DNA from 3 places in the Kerstersia gyiorum genome. Region 1 is predicted to be linked to each of the others. Evidence: predicted binding sites of a transcription regulator. Region 1 holds the regulator's gene; each other region holds the start of a gene.
What was found. The regulator FNR, encoded in region 1, switches genes on or off when oxygen is low (the NO sensors DNR and NnrR bind a similar motif). The targets are predictions, from matches to a motif close to TTGATNNNNATCAA.

Region 1 (9,934 bases):
CAAGAATGACACCGGGCGCTGTACCGCCAAGCCATACGCTCATTCCCCGGCCTGGCGGCGCCCTTTACGGAGTCCTTGCTTGAAACTGCATTCCGATCCCGCCACATCCCTCAATACCGTCACCGCCTATGGCGACGACTACATAGAAATCAACCAGGTCCGCTACACCCATGCGGTCGTTTTCGGTCCGGAAGGCGAAATCGCGCACTGGCCGGTCGTGCGCCCGGAAGATATCGCCGCCCAGCACCTGCGCCAGGCCGCCAGGCTGGAAGACCCGGCCGCCAATCCCCTGGCCTTTCTCGACGAACCGGAACAGGACGCCGTGCCGCGGCGCTCGCCTGACTCTCCCGAAGTCCTCCTGATCGGTACCGGCATGCGCCAGCGCATGCTGGCGCACAGCCTGTTGCTGCCCCTGCTGCGCGCCGGCGTCGGCGTCGAAGTCATGGGCACCCAGGCGGCCGCCCGCACCTACAACATCCTGATGGCCGAAGGCCGGCGCGTCATCGTCGCGCTGCTTCCTACCGGAGAAACGCAATCATGAGCCAGATCCAGATCGGACACCCCGTCCCGCCATTTACCGCGGAAAGCACCATAGGCCCCATCAGCCTGTCCGAATGCGCCGGCCGTGCCGTAGCGCTGTTTTTCTACCCCAAGGACAATACCCCGGGCTGTACCACGGAAAGCTGCGACTTCCGCGACAGCTATGCGGATTTCATCAAGGCCGGCTGCCTGGTCTTCGGTGTCTCGCGCGACAGCCTGCGCTCCCATGAGAACTTCGCCGGCAAGCATGAGCTGCCCTTCCCGCTGATCTCCGATCCGGACGAAACGCTGTGCGATCTGTTCGGCGTGATCAAGATGAAGAATATGTACGGTCGCCAGGTGCGCGGCATCGAGCGCAGCACCTTCCTGATCGACGCCACCGGCAAGCTGGTGCAGGCCTGGCGCGGCGTCAAGGTGCCCGGACACATTCATGAAGTCCTGCAGGCCGCGCAAAGCATAGGTTGAGGCGGATGCCGGCCTGTGCCGGCGCCCAGCTTCCCTGCGCCAGTCCCCACACAACAAGTATCAGTGCCTCTTCTGCCAGTCCCGTCGTTTCCTGACCGTTTCCCTGTGCGCCTTTTCCCGGAGCCCACTGTTCATGCCTCTTCCCAAGCTGCCAGTCCGTCCCGCCACGATTCTCGAAGCTCCCGCCAAGGCACCGGCCTACCGGCCGTCCCCCCGCAAGGCTGAACCCGCCATTGTTCATCCGGCGATTGCCGACGAACAGGAAACCTTGGCGGCCCAGCCCGTACAGACAGTATCCACCAGCACTGCCGCACCAGCCGGCGGACGCAAGCCGGCTACGGCCAGAACACATGCAGCGCCTGCCGCCGTACCGGAAAACGCCAGCGCGGCGCCTGCGGCAAAAGCCAGGCAGCACGCGCAAGGCACCATCCCCGCGGCTGCAGCAGATGCGGCACCAGTGGCCAAGGCTGCGCCGCCCGCCACGGCACCCGGGGCACCAGCCGTGCCTGTCACGCCTGCCGCCGTCCCCGTACAGGCTGCGCCGTCAGCTGTCACGCCATCGACCACCCGCTCGCGCCGCCGCGGCCGCCACGTAGCCGACGAGCCACGCAAGCTGTTCGTGCTGGACACCAATGTGCTGCTGCACGATCCCAGCAGCCTGTTCCGCTTCCAGGAGCATGACGTCTACCTCCCCATGATGACGCTGGAGGAGCTGGACCACCACAAGAAGGGCATGTCGGAAGTGGCGCGCAATGCCCGCCAGGTGAGCCGTTCGCTGGACGCCATGATGGACGTGACCGCCGACATCACCCAAGGCATGGCGCTCAACGCGCTGGGCAACAAGGACGCCAGCGGCAAACTGCTGATCCAGACCACCTCCATGGAAGGCGCGCTGCCCCCTTCGCTGCCGGTGGCCAAGGCCGACAACCAGATCCTGGGCGTGCTCAAGGCGCTGCAGGACAGCCGCCCCGAGCAACCCGTCGTCCTGGTGTCCAAAGACGTCAACATGCGCCTGAAGGCGCGTGCCCTGGGCCTGAACGCGGAAGATTATTTCAACGACCAGGTCCTGGAAGATTCGGACCTGCTCTATACCGGCCTGCTGCAACTGCCCGAGAACTTCTGGAACAAGCACGGCAAGGACATCGAATCCTGGCAGCAGGGAGGCACGACCTACTACCGCGTCCATGGCCCGCTGTGCAGCCAGTTCACCGTCAACCAGTTCGTGTTCCTGGATGGCGCCCTGCCGCTGCATGCGCGCGTCAAGGAAGTCAGCGGCAAGACTGCCGTCCTGGCGACGCTGCGCGACCATTCGCACGGCAAGAACAATGTCTGGGGCATCACGGCACGCAACCGTGAACAGAACTTCGCCCTGAACCTGCTGATGGACCCGGACTGCGATTTCGTGTCGCTGCTGGGCCAGGCCGGTACCGGCAAGACCCTGCTGGCGCTGGCCGCCGGCCTGGCGCAGGTGCTGGAAACCAAGCGCTACACCGAGATCATCATGACGCGCATCACCGTGCCCGTGGGCGATGACATCGGTTTCCTGCCCGGCACGGAAGAAGAAAAGATGCAACCCTGGATGGGCGCGCTGGACGACAACCTGGAAGTGCTGCACTCCACCAGCGGCACCAATGGCGGTGACTGGAACCAGAATGCCACGCTGGACCTGATCCGCTCGCACATCAAGGTCAAATCGCTGAACTTCATGCGTGGCCGCACCTTCCTCAACAAGTACCTCATCATCGACGAAGCGCAGAACCTGACGCCCAAGCAGATGAAAACCCTGGTGACCCGTGCCGGCCCCGGCACCAAGGTCGTTTGCCTGGGCAACATCGCGCAGATCGACACCCCGTACCTGACCGAAGGCAGTTCCGGCCTGACCTACGTGGTGGACCGCTTCAAGGGCTGGCCCCATGCCGGCCACATCACACTGCAACGCGGCGAACGCTCGCGCCTGGCCGATTACGCCGGCGACGTTCTGTAAAGCCGCCCTGCCCCTGGCCGGCCTGCTGCCCCTGGCGTAGCTGGCCGGCCAGTTTGCATGTCCTTGCGCAAAGTCATTTACAATCCTTTAAATCATCAAGCGGAATCCGGGCTGGCCCCGGCACTGTTTGCTCGGCTGCCCCAGCTTTTCTGACCCCATCCTTATTCCTCCCAACAATGGCCAAACGAGTACTCCTACCGTCCGAAGCCGTGCACTGTTCCAGTTGCATGCTGGGCCATGTCTGCCTGCCGATAGGCATGAGTACGCATGACGTCGCCAAGCTCGATGGCCTGATCAAGGAACGGCTTCGTATCGAGAAAGGCAAGCCGCTGTACACGCTGAACGAGCCTCTCACTGCGATCTACAGCGTGCGCATCGGCACGCTCAAGACCCAGATCGAAAATGCCCAGGGACAGTTCCAGATCACAGGCTTCCACCTGCCCGGGGAAATTGTCGGCCTGGACGGCATGATCGAAGGCCACCACGTATCCACCGCCGTGGCGCTGGAAGACGCCGAAGTCTGTGTCATCCGTCTGGAAGACATGGACAATCTGGCCCGCCACCTGCCCAGCCTGCAGCAGCAGGTGTTGCGCCTGATGAGCCGTGAAATTTCGCGCTCGCACCAGATGCTGATGGCGCTGGGTTCCATGCGGGCCGAACAACGCCTCGCGGCTTTCTTGCTGAACCTTTCCACGCGCCTGTCGGCGCTGGGCTATTCCTCGACCGAGTTCGTCATGCGCATGAGCCGCGAGGAAATCGGCAACTACCTGGGCCTGACACTCGAAACCGTCAGCCGGCTGTTCTCGCGCTTTGCACGCGAGGAACTGATACGCGTCAACCAGCGTCAGGTGCAGTTGCTCGACAAGGAAAAGCTGCACAAGCTGATCGAAAAGGAAAAAGACGCGGTCTGAATCCCGTCTCAGCGGGGCTGGCGCAGCCCGCCGCCCCCAATGCCTTCGCCTATGGCGCTGCGTAGACCTGGCGCGGCCGCTGTCATTGCCGGTGCGCCAGCATTCCCCAGCCGGAGAATTGCTGGAAAAAAGGCAGCGCGAACGCTGCCTTTTCCGGTACTGCATTTTCCTGTCTGGAAGGTACGGACCTAGCGCTGCTCGTCCTTGCTCCCCGGCGGGAACGGGAAGGTGGAAAAAAGATTGCGGGCCTGATCCTGCATCTGGCCCTGCATCTGCACGAACAGGTTTTTACTCTGTTCGATATAGTTGTTCATCATGCTCTGCACCATGGGCGCCTGCACATTCATGAACTGGGCCCAGACCTCCGGACCGAACTGCTTGCCGTACAAGCCTTGCGACTGCTCGGCCATGCGTTCCTGGATTTCCATGAAGGCCTGCAGGTTCTTCTCCAGGTACGAGCCCATGATGCCTTGCATGGCGTGACCATAGAAGCGAATGATCTGCGCCAGCACGGGCGCTGAGAACATCGGCATGCCGCCGCTTTCCTCTTCGAGGATGATCTGCAGCAGGATGCTGCGCGTCAGGTCTTCGCCTGTCTTGGCATCCACCACCTGAAAAGCCTCGCTGGCGATGACCAATTGCTTGACGTCAGCCAGGGTAATGTAGGTGCTGGTTCGCGTGTCATACAGACGGCGATTGGGGTACTTCTTGATGAGGCGTTGTGCTGCCTCGGCTGGCTTGGCTTGAGTCATGGCAATCCCGATATAACATCATTTACTGCGGCGCCCTGGAAAGGCGCCGGACGGCTAGGCTCTACCCCATATGCAGACCGCCGTTGACGGAAAAATCCGCCCCGGTGGCAAAACCCGCATCGGGCGAGGCAACCCAGGACACCATGGAAGCGATCTCTTCCGGGGTTCCCAGGCGGCGCACGGGGATAGTTCCAACGATTTTTTCCAGCACGTCGGAACGTATGGCGCGCACCATTTCGGTACCGATATAGCCGGGGGAAACCGTGTTCACCGTCACCCCCTTGCTGGCCACTTCCTGGGCCAGCGCCATGGTGAATCCATGGAGGCCGGCCTTGGCCGTGGAATAGTTGGTCTGGCCAAACTGGCCCTTCTGGCCGTTGACCGAACTAATATTGATGATACGCCCCCAGCCGCTGCCTACCATATCCTCGATAACCTGCTTGGTCACGTTGAACAGGCTGTTCAGGTTGGTGTTGATGACTGCCATCCAGTCTTCGCGGCTGAGCTTGCGAAACACGCCATCACGAGTGATGCCAGCATTGTTGACCAGGACGCTGACAGGACCGAGGTCGGCACGCACTTTCTCGAACGCGGCCACGGTGGAGTCCCAATCGGCCACATTGCCGACCGATGCATGAAAGCTGAAGCCGTCGGCCTGCTGCTCATCGAGCCATTGCTGCCAGTCCCGGCTCGGGCCGCATCCTGCCACGACGATAAACCCGTCGCGCGCCAGGCGCCGGCAGATAGCAGTGCCAATGCCGCCCATGCCTCCGGTGACATACGCGATTTTCTGAGTCATTTTGTCTCTCCTCTCCTTGCGCGGCAGCTTTCCGCCCCATCAAGAGCATCTTGCCGCAAAATCGGCATTGGCGGTATCGGTACTTGCATGGCCCCGCAACGAAGCCCGGCCTGGATGCCGCACCGCCTCCTTTGTTCTGTGTCCTGCTTGTGATGTGAGCCTATTCAGCCTTGACCATCACATAGCGTCCCGGTGCAGGTTCCAGCGGTTTGTAGCGGGTATTTCCCAGTTTCTGGGGCGCACGCCGCTGGCGGCCGCCATGCGGCGCCAGCCACGCCAACCAGTCCGGCCACCAGCTGCCTGCGTGCTGCGTCGCAGCCTGCAGCCATAGGCCCGGATCGGCCGGATAATCCCCTGCTTCCAGCGTCCAGTGCTGGCGTCGACTGCCGGCAGGCGGATTGACGACACCGGCGATGTGACCGGAAGAGCCCAATACGAAGCGGGTCGGGCCGCGCAATGCCTCCAGGCTGGCATAGGCGGTCTGCCAAGGCACGATATGGTCGTCGCGCGATGCATAGACATAAGCCGGCACGTCCACCAGCCCCAGGTCCAGTGCTTCGCCGCAGACTTCCAGCGCACCGGGCACGCACAGACGGTTTTCCAGATAGGCCTGGCGGAAGTACCAGGTAAAGAACGGCCCCGGCAGGTTGGTACCGTCGGCGTTCCAGTACAGCAGATCGAAGGGCGGTGGCATATCACCCTTCAGATAGTTCGACACGAAATACGACCACACCAGCTCGCGCGGCCGCAAAAAAGCGAAAGTCGTGTTCAGCTCGGCAGCGCGCAACAGCCCGCCCTGCCCCAGTGCCGCATCGCGCAGCGCGGCATGAGCCTCGTCGACAAACACCTTCAGCACGCCAACATCGCGAAAATCCAGCATGGTGGTCAACAGGGTCAGCGCCGCCACCGGCTGCCGGCCCCGGGCCGCCGCCACTGCCAGCGCAGCGCCCAGCAAGGTGCCGCCGATACAGAAGCCCAGCGCATTGACCTGCTCCTGGCGGCTGATGTCGGCCGCGACGGCAAGCGCGCGCAATACGCCTTCTTCAACGTAATCATCCCAGCGCGCCAGGGACAGCTGTTCTGCGTCTGCGTCGTCCGGCTGTGGATTGCGCCAGGACACCATGAACACCGTATGGCCCGCCGCGACGGCATGCCGAACCAGCGAATTTTCCGGGCGCAGGTCCAGAATATAGAACTTGTTGATACAAGGCGGCACGATGACCAGCGGCCTCGCATGCACCTGCGGCGTCAGCGGCTCGTACTGGATCAACTGGAACAGCGGATTTTCATATACCACGGCCCCCGGACTCACACCCAGATTGCGGCCCAGTTCGAAAGCGCTTTCATCACTTTGCAGCATGCGGCCACGCCGCACATCGGCCAGCAGGTTTTCCATACCGCGTGCCAGGCTCGCCCCCGCGCTTTCGCTGGCGCGGCGGATGACATCCGGGTTAAGGGCAAGAAAATTGGAAGGAGCGCTGGCCTCCAGCCACTGCATCAGGCTGAATTCGAGCCGCTCGCGCATCTCGGCGGACATGTCTGCCGAACGCGCCATGCGCGTCAATGTTTGCTCGGCCAGCACATGCAAATGGGCCAGCAACAGGTGCTGCTGGCTCTCGGCCCAGGCCGGGGCACTGAAACGCCGGTCACGCAACGCTGGCAGGCTACCTGATTGCCAGGCCTGCAGCACTTGCCGATAGGCATCCATGAACTCTTGTTGCATGAGCTGCCACGCCTCGGGCGGACAGAAAACCGGTACTGAATCTGACGCTGCTGCCTTCATTCCGCCCACATCGACTCCCTATCGTCTCACTGCTTGCCCGATGTTGCCTGCGCCCGCCAGGGCTGTCAATGCGGCAGCGCAGCACGCACCTGTCGCCGGTATCAGGGCAGCCAGGCCAACGTCGCCTGCCTGCCTGTCATTCCATCACGCCGGTAGGAAAAAAACGCCTGCGTGTCGCTGAATGTACATTCGCCGCTTTGCGCCACGACTTCCACACCCGCCAAGCGCAGGCGACGCTCGGCCAGCGCGGGCAGATTGGCCAGCCATTTGCCCGGCGTGCCGGGACGGGGCTGGAAGGCATCGGCAGCCACGGCATCCACCGACACGAAGGCGTGCCGCACTTCTTCGCCCACTTCAAACACCGCCGGCCCTATCGCCGGGCCGATCCAGGCGCGCCAGCCCACCGGGTCCGGACATTTCTGCCGCAGCGCTGCCAATGTGGCCTCCAGCACGCCACCGGCCAGGCCACGCCAGCCCGCATGCGCTGCCCCCAGCGCCTTGCCATGCGCCTCGGCAATGACGACAGGCAGGCAATCTGCCGTAAGAATCGCCAGGACACGGCGGGCCTGGGTCGTTACCGCGGCGTCAGCCTCAGGTTCCGCCGTGCCCGGTTGCGCATCGGCGTCGGCATCATGCACGTGTATTCCGTGCACCTGACGCAGCCATACCGGCGCTCCCGGCAGCGCAGCTGCCAGGCGATTGCGGTTGCGCGCCACGGCCTGGGCATCATCGCCCGCCGCCGCACCCAGGTTAAGGCTGTCAAAAGGCGCAACACTGCTGCCCCCCTGGCGCGTGGTCGTGAACGCTGCAGCGCCCAGCCAATCCGGCGCTGTCACTACCGGCAAACCCGCCCGGTCTACTCGTCCCATTCGATTGTCTCCCTGACTTGCTGCATATCGGCAGGCACCGGCGCCTGCCATTGGCATAGCCCATGCCCTGCCGGGTCTTCGAAGCGCAACGCGCGCGCATGCAACATCTGCCGCTGCGCGCCCCCTACAGTGCGGCCGCCATAAATTTCATCGGCCAGCAAGGGATGCCCCAGGCTGGCGAGGTGGACACGGATCTGGTGCGTGCGGCCCGTTTCCAGCCGACATACCACTTCCGTGACCGGCAGCGCTTCCACCTTGCCACGCGCCACAACGGAATAATGTGTCACGGCGGGCTTGGGCGCCACGGGACTGTCCACCGCCATGCGGACCGGCACCCGCCGGTCGCGGCCGATCGCTCGGTCCACGGTACCGTCACGCGCCACCCAGCCATGCGCCAGCGCCATGTATTCGCGCCCCATAGTTCGCGCCTGCAGTTGCCGCACCAGGTGCGTCTGCGCCAGTTCATTGCGCGCCACAACCAAGAGGCCCGAGGTATCCTTGTCCAGACGATGCACGATGCCGGCGCGCGCCACGCCAGCCAGCTCCGGGTAACGGTACAACAAACCATTGAGCAGCGTGCCCTGCCAGTTGCCCGCGCCGGGGTGCGTCACCAGTCCTGCGGGCTTGTTGACGACAATCCAGTCCGGGCTGTCGGCAATCACCTCGAAAGCCACGTCCTGCGGCTCGAAGGCCCGGTCTTCCGGCGCAGGCTGGGGCACGACGTTCAGGACATCGCCGGGATAGACGGTGGTCCGCACCTTCGCCGGCGCCGCGCTATCATTGATATGCACCGCGCCCGCTTCGATCCAGGCCTGCAGGCGTGCCCGCGAATGTCCGTCGAGCAGCGCGGCCAGCACCTTGTCGAGCCGGTCGGCACGGAACGATTCCGGCACAACCAACTCCAAAGCGTCATCTTCCGACAAAGAAACCGGGCTATCAGTACGTTCAGGCATGGCGTCGATCTTATAATCAGCCCGGAATGCTAACACCAAGGATATCTTCCGTGATCAGCCAGATTGCCATTTCCTTCCGCCGTCGCGGCTCGTTCAGCCGCTCCGTGCTGCTGCCCGTCGTCCTGGGCTCCGCTGTGCTGCTGTCCGCTTGCGGCACCGCTGGCCGCGAACGCGACATCACCGCCACCTGGACGGCGGAACAGCTTTATCAGGACGCCAAGGCGGAGGTTGACTCGGGCAACTGGACCGCCGCCCGCAACCGTCTCGTCACGCTGGAAAGCCGCTACCCCTTCGGCGTCTACGCACAGCAGGCGCTGATCGACCTTGCCTACGTGAACTGGCGCGACAGCGAGCCCGACCAGGCGCTGGCCACGATCGACCGCTTCCAGCAACAGTATCCCAACCACCCCGGCACGGATTACATGCTGTACCTGAAAGGCCTGATCAGCTTCACGCCGCCCAGCGCCTTCATGGCCAACCTGACCGGCCAGGACCCTTCCGAGCGCGACCCCAAGGGCCTGCGCCAGTCCTATGATTCCTTCAATGAGCTGATCGCGCGCTACCCGGACAGCAAATATGCCCAGGAAGCCCGTGACCGCATGGCATGGCTGGTCAACACCATCGCCATGAACGAAGTGCACGTCGCCCGCTATTACTACGAACGTGACGCCTATCTGGCAGCCATCAACCGCGCCCAGGCGGTGATTACCGACTTCGAAGGCGTCCCGGCCACGGAAGAGGCCCTCAAGCTGATGGTGCTGGCCTACGACAAGCTGGGCCAGACCGACCTGCGCGACGACACTCACCGCGTCCTGCTGGCGAACTTCCCCAACGCCACGCTGGTCATGAACAGCGACTACGACGACAAACCGTCATGG
Region 2 (9,934 bases), 820 kb from region 1:
TACTCGCCATTCAGGCCCTGGCTGTTCAAGCCCTGCGTCAATGCCGGATCTATCGCCACCAGCACGCCACTGTCACGTCCGAAACGGCCCAGCACCTGGTCTAGCGACCCTGGCGCGATGTCATAGTGCCGCACAGCCACCGCAGCGCCCGCCGATTGATCGGCCAGCGCAAACCCGCTGGCCAGGCCCAGCATCGGCACCAATGCTGCCCACAGCACCGCCCGCGCCATCACCGGTGGCAAAATTTTCTGCGCCATGCCTGCGTCTTCCCTTTCTGTATCAGCCCTGTGGCAGCTCACAGGAGCTGCTTCTGATGGGCTTGATGCGCGAAAGAAGAAAACCTGCCGCTTATTTACACTGAGTTACAAATAAGAATGACTCTGACGTCGTTCACGGCGGCACCAGCGTGACCCAATAAGGCGTCATGCTGCGTACCGACACCGGCAGGATGGCGGCCACGCTGGCCAGCACCGCATCGGTATCAGCCAGGGGGAATGCCCCGGAAATCTGCAAACCGGCCACTGCCGGATCACACCGCAACCGGCCGGGACGATAGCGTCCGAGTTCATCCACGAATTCGCCCAGCGGCATGCGCTCGACCACCAACATGCCCGCTTCCCAGGAGTCGCAGATATCCTCAAACGGCCGGATCGCATCCCAGCCCGCCGGGCGCCCCCTGCCCTGCTCCCCTGCGTGCACCACTTGGGCCTGGGCCAGTGTGGCATGGCGCAAAGCCACGGCGCCTTCACGGACAGCCACCCTGACATCGCCGCTGTTGAACCGGCGCACGGCAAAGCGCGTGCCCAACGGCTGGATATCCATCTGCCCGGCGCGCACCAGCATCGGCCGCCCCAGGTTGTCCGCGGCAGTCTCCAGCAGCAATTCACCGCGCAACAAAGACAGCATGCGCTGACTGCCATCGAAGTCGATATCGACAGCGCTGTCGGTATTGAGTACCAGGCGGCTGCCGTCCGGCAAGGTAATGTGTTCGCGCTCGCCTGTGCCGGTACGGTAATCCGCCATCAAGGTCGTCACGCCAGCATCCATGCGCCAGAGTGCGCTCCAGGCCAACACGCCGGTACCGGCCGAGCCCAGCATCCATTTCACTGCCTTGCGCCGGCCATTGGCACGCGCGCCGCCGGCCAGCACCTGGCGCGCCATGGGTGCCGGCGTGCCGGCGGCGCTGCGCTGTACGTCTCCACGCAAGCCTTCCAAGCGCCGCCATGCCAATTCGTGGTCCGCGCTCATTGCACGCCAGCGCCTACAGGCCTCGCGCTCCGGTTCGCCAGCCGTGCCGGATTGCAGAATGGTCACCCAGTGGATAGCCTGATCGAGCACGGCTTCCGGCACTTCGCGGCGGTCATCGCTGGGGTCGAACAGCGCGCGCTCAGCCATAGACAGCCAGATAGCAATGGCGCAGCGCCTGGGACATCGCCTTCTGCACGATATTGATGCTGATACCCATGGACTCCGCTATCTGCGGGTAGCTCAAGCCATCCAGCTGCGACAGCAGGAATACCGCGCGGGAGCGCTCGGGCAAGCCCTCCAGAACCCGGCTGACCTGGGCCAGGGCTTCCAGCACCAGCGCCTGCTCTTCCACCGAAGGCATGCTAGGCTCCGGCTGGGCAGCCAGGGCTTCCATGTAGGCCAGCTCCAGCGCCTGGCGCCGGAAGTACTGAGCCGCCAGGCGCGACGCCACGGTCGTCAGGTAGGCTCGCGGTTCCTTGATTTGCATCAGTGACGGCGACGGTGCGCGCAACAACCGCTCGAACGTATCCTGGGCGAGATCCGCCGCGTTTTCCACGTTGCCCCCCAGCTTGCGCCGCAACAACGCCACCAGCCACTGGTGGTGTTCACGGTACAAGGCCTGCATGGACAGATCGGGCGTGGGCACGTAAAGCTCCTGATATTCGTGTCAACGAATGTAAATCAGTCTCAATTATATGTTGAAGAACGCTTGCAACTCTCGCCTATCGCATCTACGCCACACTTATCTGCCGGAGACGCAATGCAAAAAGCCATGGCTGCGGCGCGAACACCGCGATAGCCATGGCCTCTGTGCCACTGCACTGCAATCTACCCGGCTCGCCTGATCGGTGAACCATGGGCGGCGGCAAAAAATCCGGCCAGCCGGTATGGCGGCCGCGGGAATGGATATCCACCCGCGCCCCACACCCCGGACAGGCGTCAGACCGTCACGCCATAGCGGGCACGGTAGGCCAGCACATCGGCACGATAAGCTTCCATCTCGCCACGCTCGGCCAGCACCGACAGGATATCTTCCAGCGACGCAATGCTGATTACGGGTAGGCCATAGCGCTGCTGTACTTCCTCTACCGCCGAATGCGGCGCCAGGGAATCATCACTGCCGGCGCGCTCCATACGATCCATCGCGATCAGCACGGCGCACGGTTCTGCACCGGCATCACGGATCATGGCCACGGATTCGCGCACCGAAGTGCCCGCCGTAATGACGTCGTCGATGATGACCACCTTGCCGGCCAGGGGCGCACCTACCAGCACGCCGCCTTCGCCATGGTCCTTGGCTTCCTTGCGGTTGTAGGCGAAGGGCACTTCCAGGTCGCCGCCACGCGCGGCCGAACGGCTGGCCAGCGCCACGGAAGTTGCGGTCGCCAGCGGAATACCCTTGTAGGCCGGGCCAAACAGCATGTCGTAGCCCAGGCCCGACGCTTCCAGCGCCTGCGCATAGAAATCCGCCAGGCGGCCCACACTGCGGCCGGTGTTGAACAGGCCCGCATTGAAGAAATACGGGCTGACCCGCCCCGACTTCGTGACAAAGCTGCCAAAGCGCAAGACACCCTCTTCCAGGGCGAAACGGACGAAATCAGTGCGGAAAGTCGTGCTCATGATAGAAAAACCGGCGATAGGCGATGAAAACCGCAATTATCCCCTATTTGCCGGCCAACCAGCGGCCTTGCCAACGACCGGATGCGCTTTCCATGCCATGACGGCGCACCGGGAAACCCCATGCTGGCGTGACGACATCGGTTAAATTGACCACGTGCCTAAGCGCAAGCCCCGGACTTCAGGCCGGGGTCGAGCGAGGCAATATCCATACGGCGCCGCAGGCGCGCCTATATCGTGGCGGAGAAGCTTCGGCCTTTAGGCCGAAGTTCTTCACCCTTGCCTGCCCCACCCGGGGCCAATGATGCCCTCTCCCCTCAACCCGCACAAAAGGATAACGGCTTGCTACGCATTACCTCGCTCAACCTGAACGGCATACGCTCCGCCTTCCGCAAAGGCCTGCCCGACTGGCTCGCCCGGCAAAGCGCCGATATCGTCTGCCTGCAGGAAATCAAGGCCCAGGATGCCGACCTGACGGATGAACTGCGCCATCCCTCGGGCTACTCCGGACATTTCCACGCCGCCGAGAAAAAAGGCTATAGCGGTGTCGGCCTGTATTTGTCGCGTCCTGCGGAACTGGTGGTGGCCGGCATGGAATCGCCGGAATTCGACCGTGAAGGCCGCATCATCCGCGCCGACTGGCCCGGATTCAGCGTCATCAGCGCCTATCTGCCCTCCGGTTCCAGCGGCGACGAACGCCAGCAGGCCAAATACCGGTTCCTGGATCATTTCGGTGCATGGCTAGATGCCCTCATGCACGAAAACCGTGCAGACGGCCGCGAGTTCATCATCTGCGGCGACTGGAATATCGCCCACCATGAGATCGACCTGAAGAACTGGAAAGGCAACCGCAAGAACTCCGGCTTCCTGCCGGAAGAGCGCGAGTGGATGACACAAGTCATTGATGAAAAAGGATTTGTCGATGTCTACCGGCGTCTGCATCCAGAGACAACCGATGAATGCTACACCTGGTGGAGCAATAGGGGACAGGCTTGGGCCAAAAATGTCGGATGGCGTATCGACTACCATGTCGCAACCCCTGGCATCGCTGCAAAAGCCCGTTCCGCGTCCATTTACAAGGACGAACGCTTCTCCGATCACGCTCCCTTGACCATCGACTACGACTTTTCGCTGGTCTGATGCCATCTTTTCCGCCGGCGCTTGCATGCGCCGGCGCGTCTCCGGGCTGCTGGCCCGCCCCAAACCCTCCCATTCCCGTCCGTTCCCGCTCCGCCAGCACCTGCGTGCTCTTGCCAGCCAGCGCTCAGACACGGCAAACGCCCCCCGAGAAATCCCGCAACGCATTGTCATGACAGGGTTTTCCGTATTTCCAAACGAACAGCAACAAGCAGCACCAGTCTTTATCAAAAGACTGTCCCTGTTTTTAGCAAAACAGGCATTTTGATTTCAATCCGTCCCCATTTATTTTTATCGTAAGTCATTCACGCAAAAGCCTTTTTTGGTAATAGAATGCGTCTCTCGCACCGTTTTGCACCATTTTGCGCACCAAATTGTTGCGCCTACCCAAGAGGGAGCTCGCATTTTGAAGACCTTGAAGAGCCTGGACGATTTTCTGGCACAAGTCGCCCGTCGTGATCCGCACCAGCCGGAATTCCTGCAAGCCGTGCAAGAAGTAACCTCCAGTCTCTGGCCCTTCCTGCAAGCCAACCCTCGTTACGCCGAACAAGGCCTGCTGGAACGCCTGGTCGAACCCGAGCGCGCCATCCAGTTCCGCATCTCCTGGACCGACGATAAGGGTGAAGTCCATGTGAACCGCGGTTTCCGCATCCAGCACAGCTCCGCTGTCGGCCCCTTCAAGGGCGGCATGCGCTTCCACCCGTCGGTGAACCTCTCCATCCTGAAGTTCCTGGCCTTCGAGCAAACCTTCAAGAATGCACTGACCACGCTGCCGATGGGTGGCGCCAAGGGCGGTTCCGATTTCGACCCCAAGGGCCGCTCGGACGCTGAAATCATGCGCTTCTGCCAGGCCCTGGTCATCGAACTGTTCCGCCACATCGGCCCCGATACCGACGTACCGGCAGGCGATATGGGCGTGGGCGCTCGCGAGGTCGGCTTCATGGCCGGCATGATGAAAAAGCTTTCCAACCAGACCGGCGCGGTCTTCACCGGCAAGGGCCTGAGCTTCGGCGGCAGCCTGATCCGCCCGGAAGCCACCGGCTACGGCACGGTCTACTTCGCCCAGCACATGCTGCAAGCCCAGGGCAAGTCATTCGACGGCCTGCGCGTCGCGGTCTCCGGTTCGGGCAACGTGGCCCAGTACGCTGTGGAAAAAGCCATGCAGCTCGGCGCCCGGGTACTGACGGTTTCCGATTCCCAGGGCTTCGTGTTCGATGCCGAAGGCTTCACGCCGGAAAAACTGCAGGCGCTGATGCACATCAAGAACGTCGAACGCCAGCCGCTGAAGGTGTATGCCGAACGCTTCGGCCTGCCCTTCCATTCCGGCCAGCGCCCCTGGGGCGTGGTCGTCGACGTGGCTCTGCCCTGCGCCACGCAGAACGAGCTGGAAATCGAAGACGCCCGCACGCTCATCAAGAACGGCGTGATCTGCGTTGCCGAAGGCGCCAACATGCCTTCGACGCTGGAAGCCGCCCATGCCTTCATCGAAGCTGGCGTGCTGTACGCACCCGGCAAGGCCAGCAATGCCGGCGGCGTGGCTGTGTCCGGCCTGGAAATGAGCCAGAACGCCATGCGCCTGGCCTGGACCCGCGACGAAGTCGATGCCCGCCTGCAAGCCATCATGAGCGACATCCACGCCAACTGCGTGCGCTACGGCACCAGCGACACGACCGGCAAGGTCAACTACCTGGATGGCGCCAACATCGCCGGCTTCGTCAAAGTCGCCGACGCCATGTTGCAGCAAGGCCTGTATTGATCCTGGCCCGGCAAGGCCCTGCCGGCCTTGCCACACCAAGCCTGGCATATCGCCGGGCGCGCCGATCAGGCATCATGAAATAGGGACAGGGGCAGAGCCATCGCGCCGCCATCATGTTCCCACCCTGGATAGCACCAAGACAGCCCCGCACCGGAACTACCGGTGCGGGGCTGTTTCACTTATCTGGCAACTAAAGCCACGCCTGCTACCGGCCATTTTTCACGCCCGGCAGGGCCGGAACTGCGCCCTGCGTTCCTGGCGCTTGATACACGTCAAAACACGGATTGCGCCGACGCGGCATGATATCGTCAAGAGCCCGTGTTCAGCTTGGCCCCCTTGCCGGAGACAATTCCATGCCCCATTCCGACGCTGCACCGCAGCGCACCATCCTTCTGACCACCGACCTCAGCGCCCGCTGTGACCGAGCCCTGGACCGCGCCGTCCAGCTGGCCCGGTCCCGCCAGGCACGTCTGGTCGCCCTGCACGTCATCGAACCGTCCCTGACGGCGCAATTAATCACGCCCACCTGGCGCAAGCTGGCGCCGGATCACCGCAGCCTGGCCGAACGCCGTCTGCTTGATGACCTGGCCGAAAGCGGGGTGGACATCAAAGTCCGCGTGGAACAGGGCAAGGCGCTGGATGTCATCCTGCAAGTGGCAGAAGAAACCCAGGCCGAACTGGTCGTGGCCGGCGTCGCCCGGGATGAAACCCTGGGCCGCCTGCTGCTGGGAACCACGGTGGAAAAACTGGTGCGCCACATTCCCGTTCCGGTACTGGTGGTCAAGGAGCGTCCGCGCCACCCCTACCGCAACGTGCTGGTCGCCACAGACTTCTCCGAAGGCTCGCGCCACGCCGTCGATGCCGTGGTGAACCTGTTACCAGGCACGCCTTTCAAGCTCTATCACGCCCTGGAACTGCCCACTGCGACCGGCGTGCTGCACACCCAGACGCTCATCAACGGTTTCCGCCAGGCTGCCAAACAGACCGGCGAGGAATTCCTGGACGACACCGCCGGCCTGCAGGACGGCCAGCGTCCGGAAATCCTGATTGAAATCGGCGACTCCGTCTCGCTGCTGTCCGAATACGCCTACAAGAACCATGTGGATCTGGTTGCCGTCGGCACCCACGGCCTGACTGGCATCCTGCGCACGGCCATCGGCAGCATCGCCGCCAGCCTGCTGGAAAATCTCTCTTGCGACGTACTGGTGGTACGCCAGCCCCACGACGCTGACGACGAAATCTGATCCCATCCGGATAACGCGCCATGCGTAACATCGCCGCCGGGCTACAAGGCCTGGCGGCGATTTTTTCATCTCAGGACGGATCACCCGACTCCGGGTCCTGCCGCGTATCCAGGTGCTCTATTTCGGTCTTGCGCCGCCAGAGCAGCCACAGGCCTGGAACCGCCACCGCCACGGACAGCAGGAAAAACCCCGGCCAGCCCAACCAGCCTACCAGCGGCGGCGTCAAGGGTCCGGCAATATAAGTGCGTCCGATCGCGGCCAGTGCCGATAGCAAAGCAAACTGCGTGGCGGAATAGCGAGCGTCGCATACGGCCAGCAGCAAAGCCACGAATGCCGCCGTACCCAACCCGCTGCAGACATTCTCGAACGCCACGACCGGCACCATCAGCGCAAGCTCGCCCGGATACCAGGCAATCAATGCATAGCCCAGGTTGGATGCGCCTTGCAGGGCGCCGAACAGCAGCAGCGCACGGAACAACCGCAGCCGCGCCAGCAAGGCACCGCCCAGCACCGCCCCGACCACCGTCGCAGCAATGCCCAGGACGTTGTTGACCCACCCGACCGTCTCGGCATTGAACTGGCCATGGCGAATCAGGAAAGTATTGGACAGCGCCGAGGCAAAGGCATCGCCCAGTTTGTAGATAATGATGAACAACACCATTTCCCAGGCGCCGTTGCGCCCGAAAAACTCGCGGAATGGCTCCATGACGGCCGCGCGCAGCGATACCGGTGCCTGCACATCGCGCTGCGGTTCCACCGCGAACAGCGTGACGGCAGACAGCGCCGCCATGCAAACACCCATCAGGATGTAAACGTTGTTCCAGCCCAGCCATTTTTCGGCGGCAACCACCGCCAGGCCGCCAGAGACCACCTTGGCCAGGCGGTACCCCAGAACGGACAGGGCCACACCGGCGCCACGCTCATAGGGTTGCAGCAGGTCGGCCCGGTAGGCATCAAAGGCGATATCCTGCGTCGCGGAAAAAAAAGCCACCATCACGGCCAGCAGGGCCAGCGTGCCCAGCGACTCCCTGGGCGACAGCAGGCCCATGCCGACCAGCGCCAACGCCAGCAACCATTGCGTCAGGAAAATCCAGCCACGGCGGCGGCCCAGGCCGGGCGGCGCATAGCGGTCCACCAGCGGTGACCACAGAAACTTCAGGGTGTAGGCAGCACCGGCCAGCGTCAGTAGGCCGATTTCCTGCAGCGATACACCCGCGACCGTCAGCCAGACTTGCAGGGTATTGCTGGTCAGCTCCAGCGGCAGGCCGCTGGCCATGCCCAGCAGGAAAAGAGGAGCGACTCGGCGGCTGGTGAACAGGCGGGCAAAACGAATGGGAATCTCCTGGTGCCGGCCGCCGCACGCCTCAGGCGCCGGCCGAACTGAAACGATAGACCGCCAGCGTGCTGCGCCAGCTCGGCAACCAGCGTACTTCGCGGTTGTGGTCGAAGGTGGCGCGTTCCAGGATGCGCAATCCGCACTGTTGCGCCAGATCCTCGAAATCGCTCAGGGTGCAAAGATGGATATTCGGCGTGTTGTACCACTGGTAGGGCATTTCACCCGTCACCGGCATACGGCCGCGCAGAATGGACCAGCCATGGGGCCAATAGCCAAAATTGGGGAAGGACACCACGCCATAGCGCGCCACCCGCGCCATTTCCTTGAGGATATGCTCGGTATTGTGCATGGCCTGCAAGGTCTTGGACAGCACCACGGTATCGAAAGCCTGGTCGCCGAACAATGCCAGGCCGTCCTCCAGGTTCTGCTGGATCACGTCCACGCCACGGCGGGCGCAAGCAATCACGCACTGGTCGCTCAGTTCCACACCACGGCCGCGCACCTGGCGGCGATCACGCAATTCCGCCAGTAGCGTGCCATCCCCGCAACCCAGGTCCAGCACGCGGCTGCCTGATTCGATCCAGCTGGCGATACGCGCCAGATCGGGACGCAGCGCCGTGCCGCCACGCACGATCATGCCATTGACGCCGACAATTTCACTCATGCCTGTTCTCCTGCCTGCGCCGGCGCCTGGCGTTCACCCAGGCGGCATGCCCGCGCCACCCTGTCGAAATAGGCCGATACCAGCGCGTGATAGCGCGAATCCGTCAGCAAGAACGCATCATGGCCATGCGGCGCATTGATTTCACCGTAGGTCACGGAGCGGTCGTTCTGCAGCAAGGCGCCGACGATCTCGCGTGAACGCTCGGGCGGGAAACGCCAGTCAGTCGTGAACGACACCAGCAAAAAATCCGCCGTGGCAGGCGCCAGCGCACGCGCCAGGTCGCCCCCGGTACGCCGCGCCGGATCGAAATAATCCAGCGCTCGGGTAATCAGCAGATAGGTATTCGCGTCGAAGGTACGCGAGAATTTTTCGCCCTGGTAGCGCAGGTAGGATTCCACCTCGAATTCCACGTCATAGCCGTAGTGGTAATCGCCATTGGCCGCCGGCTCGCGCTGGACCCGACCGAATTTTTCGGCCATGTCGTCGTCCGACAGATAGGTAATGTGCCCCACCATGCGCGCAACCGACAGGCCCCGCGCTGGCACCGTGCCATGGGCATAGTAATCACCGCCATGGAAATCAGGGTCGGTGATGATGGCGCGCCGCGCTACTTCATTGAAGCCGATATTCTGCGCCGACAGGCGCGGCGTGCTGGCGATCACCACGCAATGGGCCACCCGTTCCGGGCAGGTAACGGCCCAGCTGAGCGCCTGCATGCCACCCAGCGAGCCCCCCATCACGGCAGCAAAGCGTTCTATACCCAGATAATCGGCCACGCGAGCCTGCGCGTGCACCCAGTCCTCGACAGTCACCACCGGGAAGGCCGCGCCCCAGGGCTTGCCAGTCGCCGGATTGATGCTGGCAGGCCCGGTGGAACCGAAGCAGGAACCCAGGTTGTTGATGCCAATGACAAAGAAACGGTTGGTATCCAC
Region 3 (9,934 bases), 1.2 Mb from region 1:
ATGTACCAGATCGTCGTCTCCACCGTGCTGGGCAACTGGATGCCGCGTTCGGCGTAACGCGCAGCCTTGTCGGCCGAATCGCCAGCCGCCACGCGCATGGCAACCCCCAGCTCGCCGCGCTCGATCTGCGGCAGGTCGTAATAGCCCTGCATGAACTTGCCTGTCAGCGGGATCGCTTCCTTTTCCATGCTGAACACCGCTCGGTCCACAAACGGCGTCATCTTGCCGCAGTCATCAAGCAGCCCGGCTTCCTGGTCACCGGGCTCGCCTTCGCACGGATAGGGTTCACCCCGGAAATTCGGATTGCGCTGCAAGACATGGCGCCGGTTGCGCAAGGATTCAGCCAGGTAGTATGGCCCGGTGCCCACCGGCCAGCTATCCAGCGACAGGTCACGCTCGGCCATGCCCGGCTGATGATAAAAGCGGTCAGCCTCCCAGGGGACAGGCGCCAGGAAAGTCATGGCCAGCCAGTACTTGAACTGTGGATACTTGCCTTTGACTCGTACGCGCAGGGTATGGTCATCCAGCGCCTCCACCCCGGAAAAACCGTACTGACGCAAATCCAGCCAGGGCTGTTCGCGCCGGTCGGCGGCGGGTTGCTGCTGGCGAAAATCCGCCAGCAGCTGTGCATAAACCTGCTTCAGGCGGGCGCCGTAATCTTCCATGCCTTCGACGTGCTCCGCCATGACAGAGAAAATCGGTGACGCCAACCGGGGATGGGCCAGCCGCCGGAAAGCATAGACATAATCATGCGCAGTCAATTCGCGCGTGCCGGTTTCCGGAAAATCAGGCACACCCGTGACCGTTTTCAGGTCTTCCAGGGCAACCGGCCAATAACGGTAGGCGCCATCTTCGGTGCGGGCAAAAGCCGGATGCGGCTGAAACAGGATGCCCGGACGCAGGCGGATGTCATAAACACTTTCGGCGATGCGATCGCCCGGCGCATCCGGCGGCAGGCGCTGGCCGTCCGCATCGTAATAAACGGGTTCGCTGATGGCCTCGGCGGCACGCGGAATCAGCTCATAGGGACGCTTCAGATAGTGATACCCGTAAAGCGGCTCATAGATGTTGTAGGTATAGGGGGTTTCATCCGTGGCGTAGGATTTCGCCGGGTCCAGCGACTTGGGAGAACGGGAAATAAAAGTGGTGTAGAGCGTATTCTGCTCCATGGCGCCATCGGCATACGGACTGTTCACCGGCGCGTGATCGCACCCCGCCAGCCCAGCCACGGCCGCCAGCGCCGCCCCCCACCGCGCCCACGATGCTCCCATCCCCTTCCCCCTAGAACAGACTGTCACGCCCTGTTTTTATCCTGCAGGCCCTAGCCGGCCGAACAATGCCTGCCGCTCAGCATTTCCCCTGTTGCCAGCAATCATAGCGCCATACCCAGGGGCGTATCGCTCCGCTGTCTGCCCAGATGCCCAGGCCATCGCGCTGCGCCTGCTGCTCCAGCACCAGTACATGCCGGTCGCGCAGGTGCTTGCCCTTGCCTTGCTGGTTGGCCCAGGCATAACCCGCCGCCACCATACGGCGATTGGCGCTATCGTTTTCGCCCAGCATGACATCGCAGACATCGCGCCCGTACTGATCTTCTTCGTAACAGCGCAGCTTCAGGTTCCTGCCGGCCACCAGGCGGTCCAGTTCGCGCCGGGCGGCAACGCCATGCGGCTGGCCGGGACGTGCGGCGCCGTCTCCTGTTTCCGGTGCGTCGATATTTGCCAGGCGGATACGCCGCTGGGGCTCGCCAGCCGGCCGCAAGGTCAGCGTATCGCCGTCCGCGACATGGACGACCTGGCCCTGCAAGTCATAACGGTACTGTCCCTGGGGCAATGCAGGCCAGGACCCGTCTGCCACGGCCGGACGCCTGTCCGGCCCGGCATCCGGCTGCACGACGTCCACTACCCGTTGTACCAGCCCCTGCCAATCCCCACCCACGCACCAGGCCAGAAAAGCCAACAGGAGCGCAACCAGCGACGCGCCACCGGCACGCGGAATCTGCCGCCTGGGCCGGGTATCAGATGAAGTACGGGAGGAAGTTTTCTTGGAACGCATGCCGGCTCGGCCTGTAAAAACGCCATGGCGAGGGTAAGGGAATCGCGGAAACAACGCCAGGTCGGGCGCTCGCACCGTCTTCAGGCAAATGATGATAGCACCACGCCCCGGCATTCCTGCCCCTGCAGGCCATCCCCTTCTTCCAGCCTGAAGGCCTGCCGCCGACAGGGCGCTCCAGGCCGATGCCTGCATGGCGGCCAGACCTCATACCGGCAAGGAACAAACACGCCGGACAAGCCGCATCGCGATTGTCGCGCCACAAACAGCGGCAGCCGGCCCGGAATGCTGCACTGCAGGCAGTGCGCTCCTATAATGACAAGCGAAAACCGAACTGTCGCAGCGCGTCGCCACGGCCCCGCCGAGGCAATACGCTCCCGTTCCCGTTGCTCTCCGCTTTTGGATGGGTCATGTCGTTGCGCTACACACACTGGACCGACACGCGTCGTACGCCACAGAACGACGCGCGCCTGGGCGCGTGCCTGGCTTTCGTAGCTGGCGCGGCGAATGCTGGCGGCTTCCTGGCTGTCGGGCAGTACACCTCGCATATGTCGGGCATGGTGTCGGGCATCGCCGACCACCTCAGCGCCCGCAACCTGGAACTGGCACTGGCCTGCGTCATCGCCATCTGCGCCTTCCTGGCCGGCGCCATCACCACTTCCATCCTGGTCAACTATGCCAGGCGGCGGCGCCTGCATTCGCAATATTCCATTCCCATGCTGCTGGAAGCCGGGCTGCTCTTGCTGTTCGGCCTGATCGGCGCGCAGATCGCCCGCCAGGTCAGTTTCCTGCAACCGCCCACCGTCGTTTTGCTGTGCTACATGATGGGCCTGCAGAACGCGCTCATCACCAAAATCTCCAATGCCGTCATCCGCACCACCCACGTGACAGGCATGGTGACCGACATCGGCATCGAGCTGGGCAAACTGTTCTATATCAATAGCCCCAAGGCCACCGGTCGCGGCCAGGGCCGTGTGGTCGCCAACCGGACCAAACTGGTCCTGCACAGCAAGCTGCTGCTATCCTTCCTGGTCGGCGCCATGACCGGCGCATTCGGCTTCCAGGCCTGGGGCTACTCCATGACGCTGCCGCTGGCTTTTTTCCTGCTGGTGCTCGCCATGCCTCCGCTCTGGAGCGACTTGCGCGTGCGCTGGCGCGTGCGTCATTACCACCCGCACCCCGAACACCCCGGGCCAGCGGCGCCTGACAGCGCCGCCGAACCAGAACCGCCCGCCGTACCGCAAGCCGAATCGCGCCCCTGAGCGCGTCACTCGCAACCCTGGCCGTCGCGGGCCATGCATGGCCGCCGCCATGCCGCAAACCGTTTTCCCATTTCCGAGCACCGCATGCCAAAACAGACCAAGCCGTCCCTGTTCAAACGCTTCGAAGACCTGATCAATCCGTTCCGGCCCGCGCCCGATATCGCTCCGCCTGATTCCGTCGGCGCGTTCTACCGCTTCTACCTGAAACAGGTCTGGCACTGGTTCGCCCTGTTGCTGGTGGTAGGCCTGGCCGGTTCGCTGGTAGAAGTCGCGCTGTTCAGCTTCATCGGCCAGATCGTCGACATGGCGCAGTCCACCCCCAAGGAAGACTTCTTCTCGGTACACGGTCCTGCCCTGCTGACCATGGCAATCATTGCGCTGTTGGTGCGCCCGGTGCTATCCGGCCTGCACAACCTCATCGTGCACCAGACCATCAATCCGAACTTCACCACGATGATCCGCTGGCAGAACCACCGCTATGTCCTGGGGCAAAGCCTGGCCTTCTTCCAGAATGACTTGGCCGGCAGGACTGCCAGCCGCATCATGCAAACGTCATTGGCGCTACGCGATTCCTCGGTGCAGATGGTGGACGCGCTGTGGCGCATGGTGGTGTATTCCGGCAGCGCCATCTATCTGTTCGCTCAGGCAGACTGGCTGCTGACCCTGCCGCTGCTGTTCTGGCTGGCCTGCTACATCGGCATGCTGTCCTATTTCGTGCCGCTTGCGCGACGCCGTTCGGCCGCCTCCGCAGCCGCGCGCGCCAAGCTGCTGGGCCGTATCGTCGACAGTTACACGAACATCAGCACCCTGAAGCTCTTTGCCCATACGCGCCTGGAAGAACAGCATGCCCAGAGCGCCATGGCCGAACAGACCGCCAAGGCGCAAATGTCCGGCCGCGTGATCACCGCCATGGATTTCGCGATTACCAGCCTCAGCGGCATCTTGATCGCCGGGACGGCGGGGCTTGCCATCTGGCTCTGGCACACCGGCCAGGCTTCGCTGGGGGTCATTGCGCTGTCAACCGGGCTGGTCATCCGCATCAATACCATGTCCGGCTGGATCATGTGGGTCGTCAGCGGTATTTTCGAGAACTTCGGCGTGGTGCAGGATGGCCTGCGCACCATCGCCCAGCCACGCTCGGTCGTGGACGTCCCGGATGCCAAACCGCTTACGGTGACCCAGGGCGATATCCGTTTCGACCATGTCCAGTTCCATTACGATGCACGCCACCCGGTATTGCAAGGCGTGGATCTGCACATCAAGCCAGGCGAGAAAATCGGCCTGATCGGTCCGTCCGGTGTCGGCAAGTCCACACTGGTCAACCTGCTGCTGAGGCTCTATGACGTGCAAGGCGGCCGCATTCTGGTCGACCATCAGGATATTGCGCTAGTGCAGCAGGACAGTCTGCGGGAACAGATCGGCATCGTGACCCAGGAGCCTTCGCTGCTGCACCGATCCATCCGCGAAAACCTGCTGTATGGCCGCCCCGGCGCCAGCGACGCAGAATTGCTCCAGGCACTTGCACAGGCCAGCGCGGCCGACTTCGTACCCAAGCTGAGCGATGGCGACGGACGCCAGGGCCTGGACGCCTATGTTGGCGAACGCGGCGTGAAACTTTCCGGTGGACAGCGCCAGCGCATCGCCATCGCCCGGGTACTGCTGAAGAATGCCCCCATCCTGGTGCTGGACGAAGCCACCTCGGCGCTGGACTCCGAGGTGGAAGCGGCCATCCAGGACAGCCTGGACGTACTGATGCGCGGCAAGACGGTCATTGCAATCGCGCACCGCCTGTCCACGATTGCCCGCATGGACCGGCTGGTCGTGCTGAACCAGGGGCATATCGTCGAAAGCGGCACGCATGCGGAGTTGCTGGCCCAGGGTGGCCTGTACGCGCGCCTGTGGGAACGCCAGAGCGGCGGCTTCGTGGCGCAGTCGATAGACGCGACCGAGAGCAGCGACGCCTGAGACAGGCCAATGCCGGGCATCCCGCCCGGCAATCGCCATCTCTGTCTCAGCCATCACCTGGCGTGGCACCAAGCACTTGGCACCGCCCCTTTCGTGCTGCCCGAGGCGGTAGCAAAGGCGCCATACACGCCACCACACCGTGCAGCACATCCACTGAAAAAATCATGAAAATGCCCCCGTGCAGGATAGCCGGGGGCATTTGCCTCATAGCGCCGATGCGCCGACTAGCCTTGCGCCAGCGCTCGCCGGGGATAGACGTCCGTCAGGCAGCCAGGTCAAGGACGACCCGGCCGTTGATCTTCCCGTTGCGCATGCGGTCGAACACATCGTTGACGTTTTCCAGGCGGTCGGAGGCCACGGTGGCCTTGACCTTGCCTTCGCCTGCGAAGTCCAGGGCTTCCTGCAGGTCCAGGCGGGTCCCTACGATGGAACCGCGTACCGTTGTGCCGTTGAGCACCATGTCGAAAATGGAGAGCGAAAATTCACCCGGCGGCAGGCCATTCAGCGCGATCGTGCCGCCACGGCGCGTCATCCCCATGGCCTGCTGGAATGCAATCGGCGACACTGCCGTGACCAACGCGCCGTGCACGCCGCCCACTTCACGCTTCAGATAGGCTGCCGGGTCGGTATTGCGCGCATTGACCGTGACCGTGGCGCCGAGCTTGCGCGCCAGTTCCAGCTTTTCATCATCGACGTCGACTGCCGCGACATTCAAGCCCATGGCCCGCGCATACTGCACGGCCACATGCCCCAGGCCGCCAATGCCGGAAATCGCCACCCATTGCCCGGCCTTGGTGTCGGTCATCTTTAGGCCTTTGTAGACCGTCACACCCGCGCACAGGATGGGCGCGATTTCGATGAAGTCGACATTCTTCGGCAGCAGGCCGACATAGGACGCATTGGCCAGCGCATACTCGGCAAATCCGCCATTGACCGAGTAGCCCGCATTCTGCTGCTTTTCACACAGTGTTTCCCAGCCGCCCAGGCAGTGTTCACAATAACCGCAGGCGGAATACAGCCACGGGATACCGACACGGTCGCCTTCCTTCACGTGCGTCACGCCCTGGCCCACAGCCACCACGTGGCCAACGCCCTCATGGCCAGGAATGAAGGGCGGATTGGGCTTTACCGGCCAATCGCCCTCGACGGCGTGCAAGTCGGTATGGCATACGCCGCAAGCCTCAATCTTGACGAGGATGTCGCCCGGGCCCGGGCGCGGCACTTCCACTTCTTCAATCTGCAGGGGTTGGCCGAAAGTGCGCAGGACTGCCGCTTTCATTGTGCGTTGCATGGATAAGCTCCTTGAACAAACCAGACTCCATCATGGACAAAAGCCCGACGGGGCGCATTGATCCCCGTCATGCCGTCCGCCACAGTCATTTGCGGCGCTTTCCAATGCCGCAAACCACGTGCAGGCGGGCGCCCCCGGGGCCGCAACCCCGGGAACCCTTGCCTGCTGTCATGCCTTAATAGAAGCCCAGTGCGTTCGGGCTGTAGCTCACCAGCAGGCATTTGGTCTGCTGATAGTTCGACAAAGCGACTTTGTGGGTTTCGCGGCCAATGCCGGATTCCTTGTAGCCTCCGAAGGCGGCATGCGCCGGATAGAGGTGATAGCAATTGGTCCAGACGCGGCCTGCCTGCACGCCGCGCCCCACGCGGTAGGCCTGCGAGCCATCGCGTGTCCAAACGCCAGCCCCCAAACCGAAGGACGTGTCATTGGCAATGGCAATGGCTTCGTCCTCGTCCTTGAAAGTGGTGACGGCAGCCACCGGCCCGAAGATTTCCTCCTGGAAGATGCGCATATCGTTCTTGCCCAGCAGCAGCGTCGGGCTGATGTAATAGCCCTCTTCCAGCCCGCCATGCAGCGCGTTGCGCGCGCCGCCGATCAGGCATTCCGCCCCTTCGTTGCGGCCGATGTCGATGTACGACAGGATCTTGTCCATCTGCACCTTGGAAACCTGTGCACCCACCATGGTCTGGCGGTCCAGCGGGTTGCCGGTCTTGATGGATTTCACGCGGGCAATGGCCTTTTCGATGAAGCGTTCGTAGATGGACTCCTGGATCAGGATGCGCGACGGGCACGTGCAGATTTCCCCCTGGTTCAGGGCGAACATCGACAGGCCCTCCAGCGCCTTGTCCAGGAAAGCATCGTCCTTGTCGAGCACGTCGGCAAAGAAGATATTGGGAGACTTGCCGCCCAGTTCCACTGTCGCCGGAATCAGGTTCTCCGCCGCAGCGTGCAGGATGTGGCGACCGACCGGCGTGGAGCCGGTGAAAGCCACCTTGGCGATGCGCTTGCTGGTGGCCAGTGCCTCGCCGGCTTCCTTGCCATAGCCATTGACGATATTCAGCACGCCGGCGGGCAACAGCTCACCGATCAGTTCCACCAGCACCAGGATGGAGGCCGGCGTCTGTTCTGCCGGTTTGAGCACCACCGGGCAACCAGCGGCCAGGGCCGGCGCCAGTTTCCATGCAGCCATCAGAAGCGGGAAATTCCAAGGAATGATCTGGCCGACAACGCCGATGGGCTCCTTGAAGTGATAGGCGACCGTGGTGCTGTCAATCTCGGAAATGGCGCCCTCCTCGGCGCGCAGGCAACCCGCGAAATAGCGGAAGTGATCGACGGCCAGCGGAAGGTCCGCCGCCAGGGTTTCGCGCAGCGGCTTGCCGTTGTCTATGGTTTCGGCGACCGCCAGGCGCTCGAGGTTCTGCTCGATGCGGTCGGCAATGCGCAGCAGGATATTGGAACGTTCCGCAGCGGACGTCCGGCCCCAGGCCGCACGTGCCGCATGGGCGGCGTCCAGCGCCAGTTCGATGTCCTGCGCGTCGGAACGCGGCACACTGGTAAAGGCCTGGCCGGTGATGGGCGAAATGTCCTCGAAGTAATTGCCTGCCACCGGCGGCACCCACTTGCCGCCGATATAGTTTTCATACTTCTTCTTGAACGGAAATTCGACATCCAGTCCCAGCTTCTTCAAATCTGACAGATCCATGCCTCTTCTCCTTTAACGGTTCGGAACCGCACCATGCGGCGCCGCCCTTGTACAGACATGAGCAATTAGCGTGCCAGAAAACGCTTCTCGTTTTCCGCCCTAGCGTATGCGCAGGTTTAAGGCATAATTTGCTTATGACGTTCCGCAGCCCAGGCAGGCTGCAACGCCGCAATCCGCGACACTGCAACACATTCCGCGACAACAACTGTCGCAGAATGCGACACTGTTTCAGGGGAGGCTGTAGAGATGACGTTCCATTTCGCCACTGCACCACAAGCCGAGCCATCGTCGGCGCCGGTGCTGCGTTCCTGGCAGCGCTGCATGGCGCGGGAATCCGATATGCAGCCGGATCCCGTGATGCTGGTGCGCGGCGAGCTGAACGTGCGCCTGGCCCAGCATGCCAGTCTGCTGCAGGCAGCCCAACCCGAAATCGACACGCTCTCCAACACGGTGGGCCGCCATGCCGGCATTGTGCTGCTGGCCGATGCCACCGGCGTCATCCTCCAGACGGCAGGCAACGCCAGTTTCCTGCAACAGGCCGAAAGCGTGGCCCTGCAACCCGGCGTCAGCTGGGCCGAGCAGCACCGAGGCACCAATGCCATCGGAACGGCCTTGCTGGAAAACACGCCGGTACGCGTCCATGGCGCCGAACACTATCTGCACTGCAACCGCATCCTGAGCTGCCACGGCGCCCCGGTGTGGTCCCCGCGCGGTGACCGCATGGGGGTGCTGGACATTTCCGGCGCCGCATCGCAATTGCATGACTACGCACTGGGGCTGGCCTCGCTGTGCTCGCGTCTCATCACCAACCGCATGATGCAGCAAAGCCTGGCCGGCCGCGAGTTGCTGGTATTCCAGCGCCAGCCTTCGCTGCTTGAATCCACCGAACGCGCCATGCTGCTGCTGGACGACGGCCATATCGTCGGCGCCAATGACCTGGCCCTGACACTGCTGCGGGCATCCTGGCAGGACCTGCTCGACCAACCGGCGCAACAGTGGGTCGGAGACTGGCGCCAGTTGGGGCAGGATGCCGCAGAATTGCGCTCGCCGCTGGGGGAACGCTTCTACGCCTGCCTGTTTCGCACCGGCAAACGGGTGGCCAGCACCTTACCGGCTGCTGGCAACGCTGCCCACAATGCCGGCAGCCGCAGCGACAGCAGCCAGTACAAGCCCGCCCCCACGGAGGCGCGAACGACATACGGCCAGGACGCGGCCTTATCCAGCACGGAAAGCACATCTGCCGAGCGGGAGCAAATGCCGACACCGGCGGCGCCCGCCGCCAAGGAAGAACGAGCCGTCACACCGCGCCGCCATCCGGCCCTGTCTGCCGACCTGGCGCTGGACCCGCAATTGGTGTCACGTTTCGATGCAGTGCGCCGCGCCTTTGACGGTGGCCTGGGTGTATTCCTGCACGGGGAAACAGGTGCGGGCAAGGAAATTTATGCTCGCCGCCTGCATGCCGCGAGCCGCTGGCGCGACGGCCCGTTCGTCGCCGTGAACTGCGGCGCCCTGCCTGAATCGCTGATCGAGGCCGAACTGTTCGGCTACGAAGCCGGGGCCTTTACTGGTGCACGCCGCAACGGCGCCCGGGGCCGGCTACGGGAAGCGGATGGCGGTGTCTTGTTCCTGGATGAAATCGGCGACATGCCGCTGAGCCTGCAAACC

Region 2: the regulator FNR is predicted to act here: its motif matches at 6,021-6,034, upstream of ACEW7X_RS14730 (universal stress protein).
Region 3: the regulator FNR is predicted to act here: its motif matches at 6,625-6,638, upstream of adhP (alcohol dehydrogenase AdhP).

The regions. Positions count from the first base shown of each region.
Region 1 covers NZ_CP169556.1:2,548,833-2,558,766, forward strand. Annotated here, with positions in the region: gene ACEW7X_RS11170 (Mth938-like domain-containing protein) at 80-541, shown strand; gene ACEW7X_RS11175 (peroxiredoxin) at 538-1,005, shown strand; gene ACEW7X_RS11180 (PhoH family protein) at 1,139-2,989, shown strand; gene fnr (fumarate/nitrate reduction transcriptional regulator Fnr) at 3,166-3,900, shown strand; gene phaR (polyhydroxyalkanoate synthesis repressor PhaR) at 4,089-4,652, opposite strand; gene phbB (acetoacetyl-CoA reductase) at 4,714-5,451, opposite strand; gene ACEW7X_RS11200 (PHA/PHB synthase family protein) at 5,612-7,234, opposite strand; gene pgeF (peptidoglycan editing factor PgeF) at 7,336-8,103, opposite strand; gene ACEW7X_RS11210 (RluA family pseudouridine synthase) at 8,091-9,056, opposite strand; gene ACEW7X_RS11215 (outer membrane protein assembly factor BamD) at 9,107-9,934, shown strand, end outside.
Region 2 covers NZ_CP169556.1:3,365,177-3,375,110, forward strand. Annotated here, with positions in the region: gene ACEW7X_RS14700 (TonB-dependent hemoglobin/transferrin/lactoferrin family receptor) at 1-257, opposite strand, end outside; gene ACEW7X_RS14705 (FecR domain-containing protein) at 391-1,395, opposite strand; gene ACEW7X_RS14710 (sigma-70 family RNA polymerase sigma factor) at 1,388-1,873, opposite strand; gene pyrE (orotate phosphoribosyltransferase) at 2,188-2,868, opposite strand; gene ACEW7X_RS14720 (exodeoxyribonuclease III) at 3,208-4,005, shown strand; gene gdhA (NADP-specific glutamate dehydrogenase) at 4,409-5,758, shown strand; gene ACEW7X_RS14730 (universal stress protein) at 6,112-7,002, shown strand; gene ACEW7X_RS14735 (AmpG family muropeptide MFS transporter) at 7,073-8,278, opposite strand; gene metW (methionine biosynthesis protein MetW) at 8,367-9,002, opposite strand; gene metX (homoserine O-succinyltransferase MetX) at 8,999-9,934, opposite strand, start outside.
Region 3 covers NZ_CP169556.1:1,338,752-1,348,685, reverse strand. Annotated here, with positions in the region: gene ACEW7X_RS05920 (ABC transporter substrate-binding protein) at 1-1,271, opposite strand, end outside; gene ACEW7X_RS05915 (thermonuclease family protein) at 1,348-2,052, opposite strand; gene ACEW7X_RS05910 (YoaK family protein) at 2,460-3,311, shown strand; gene ACEW7X_RS05905 (ABC transporter ATP-binding protein) at 3,396-5,276, shown strand; gene adhP (alcohol dehydrogenase AdhP) at 5,539-6,567, opposite strand; gene ACEW7X_RS05895 (aldehyde dehydrogenase family protein) at 6,743-8,269, opposite strand; gene ACEW7X_RS05890 (sigma-54-dependent Fis family transcriptional regulator) at 8,516-9,934, shown strand, end outside.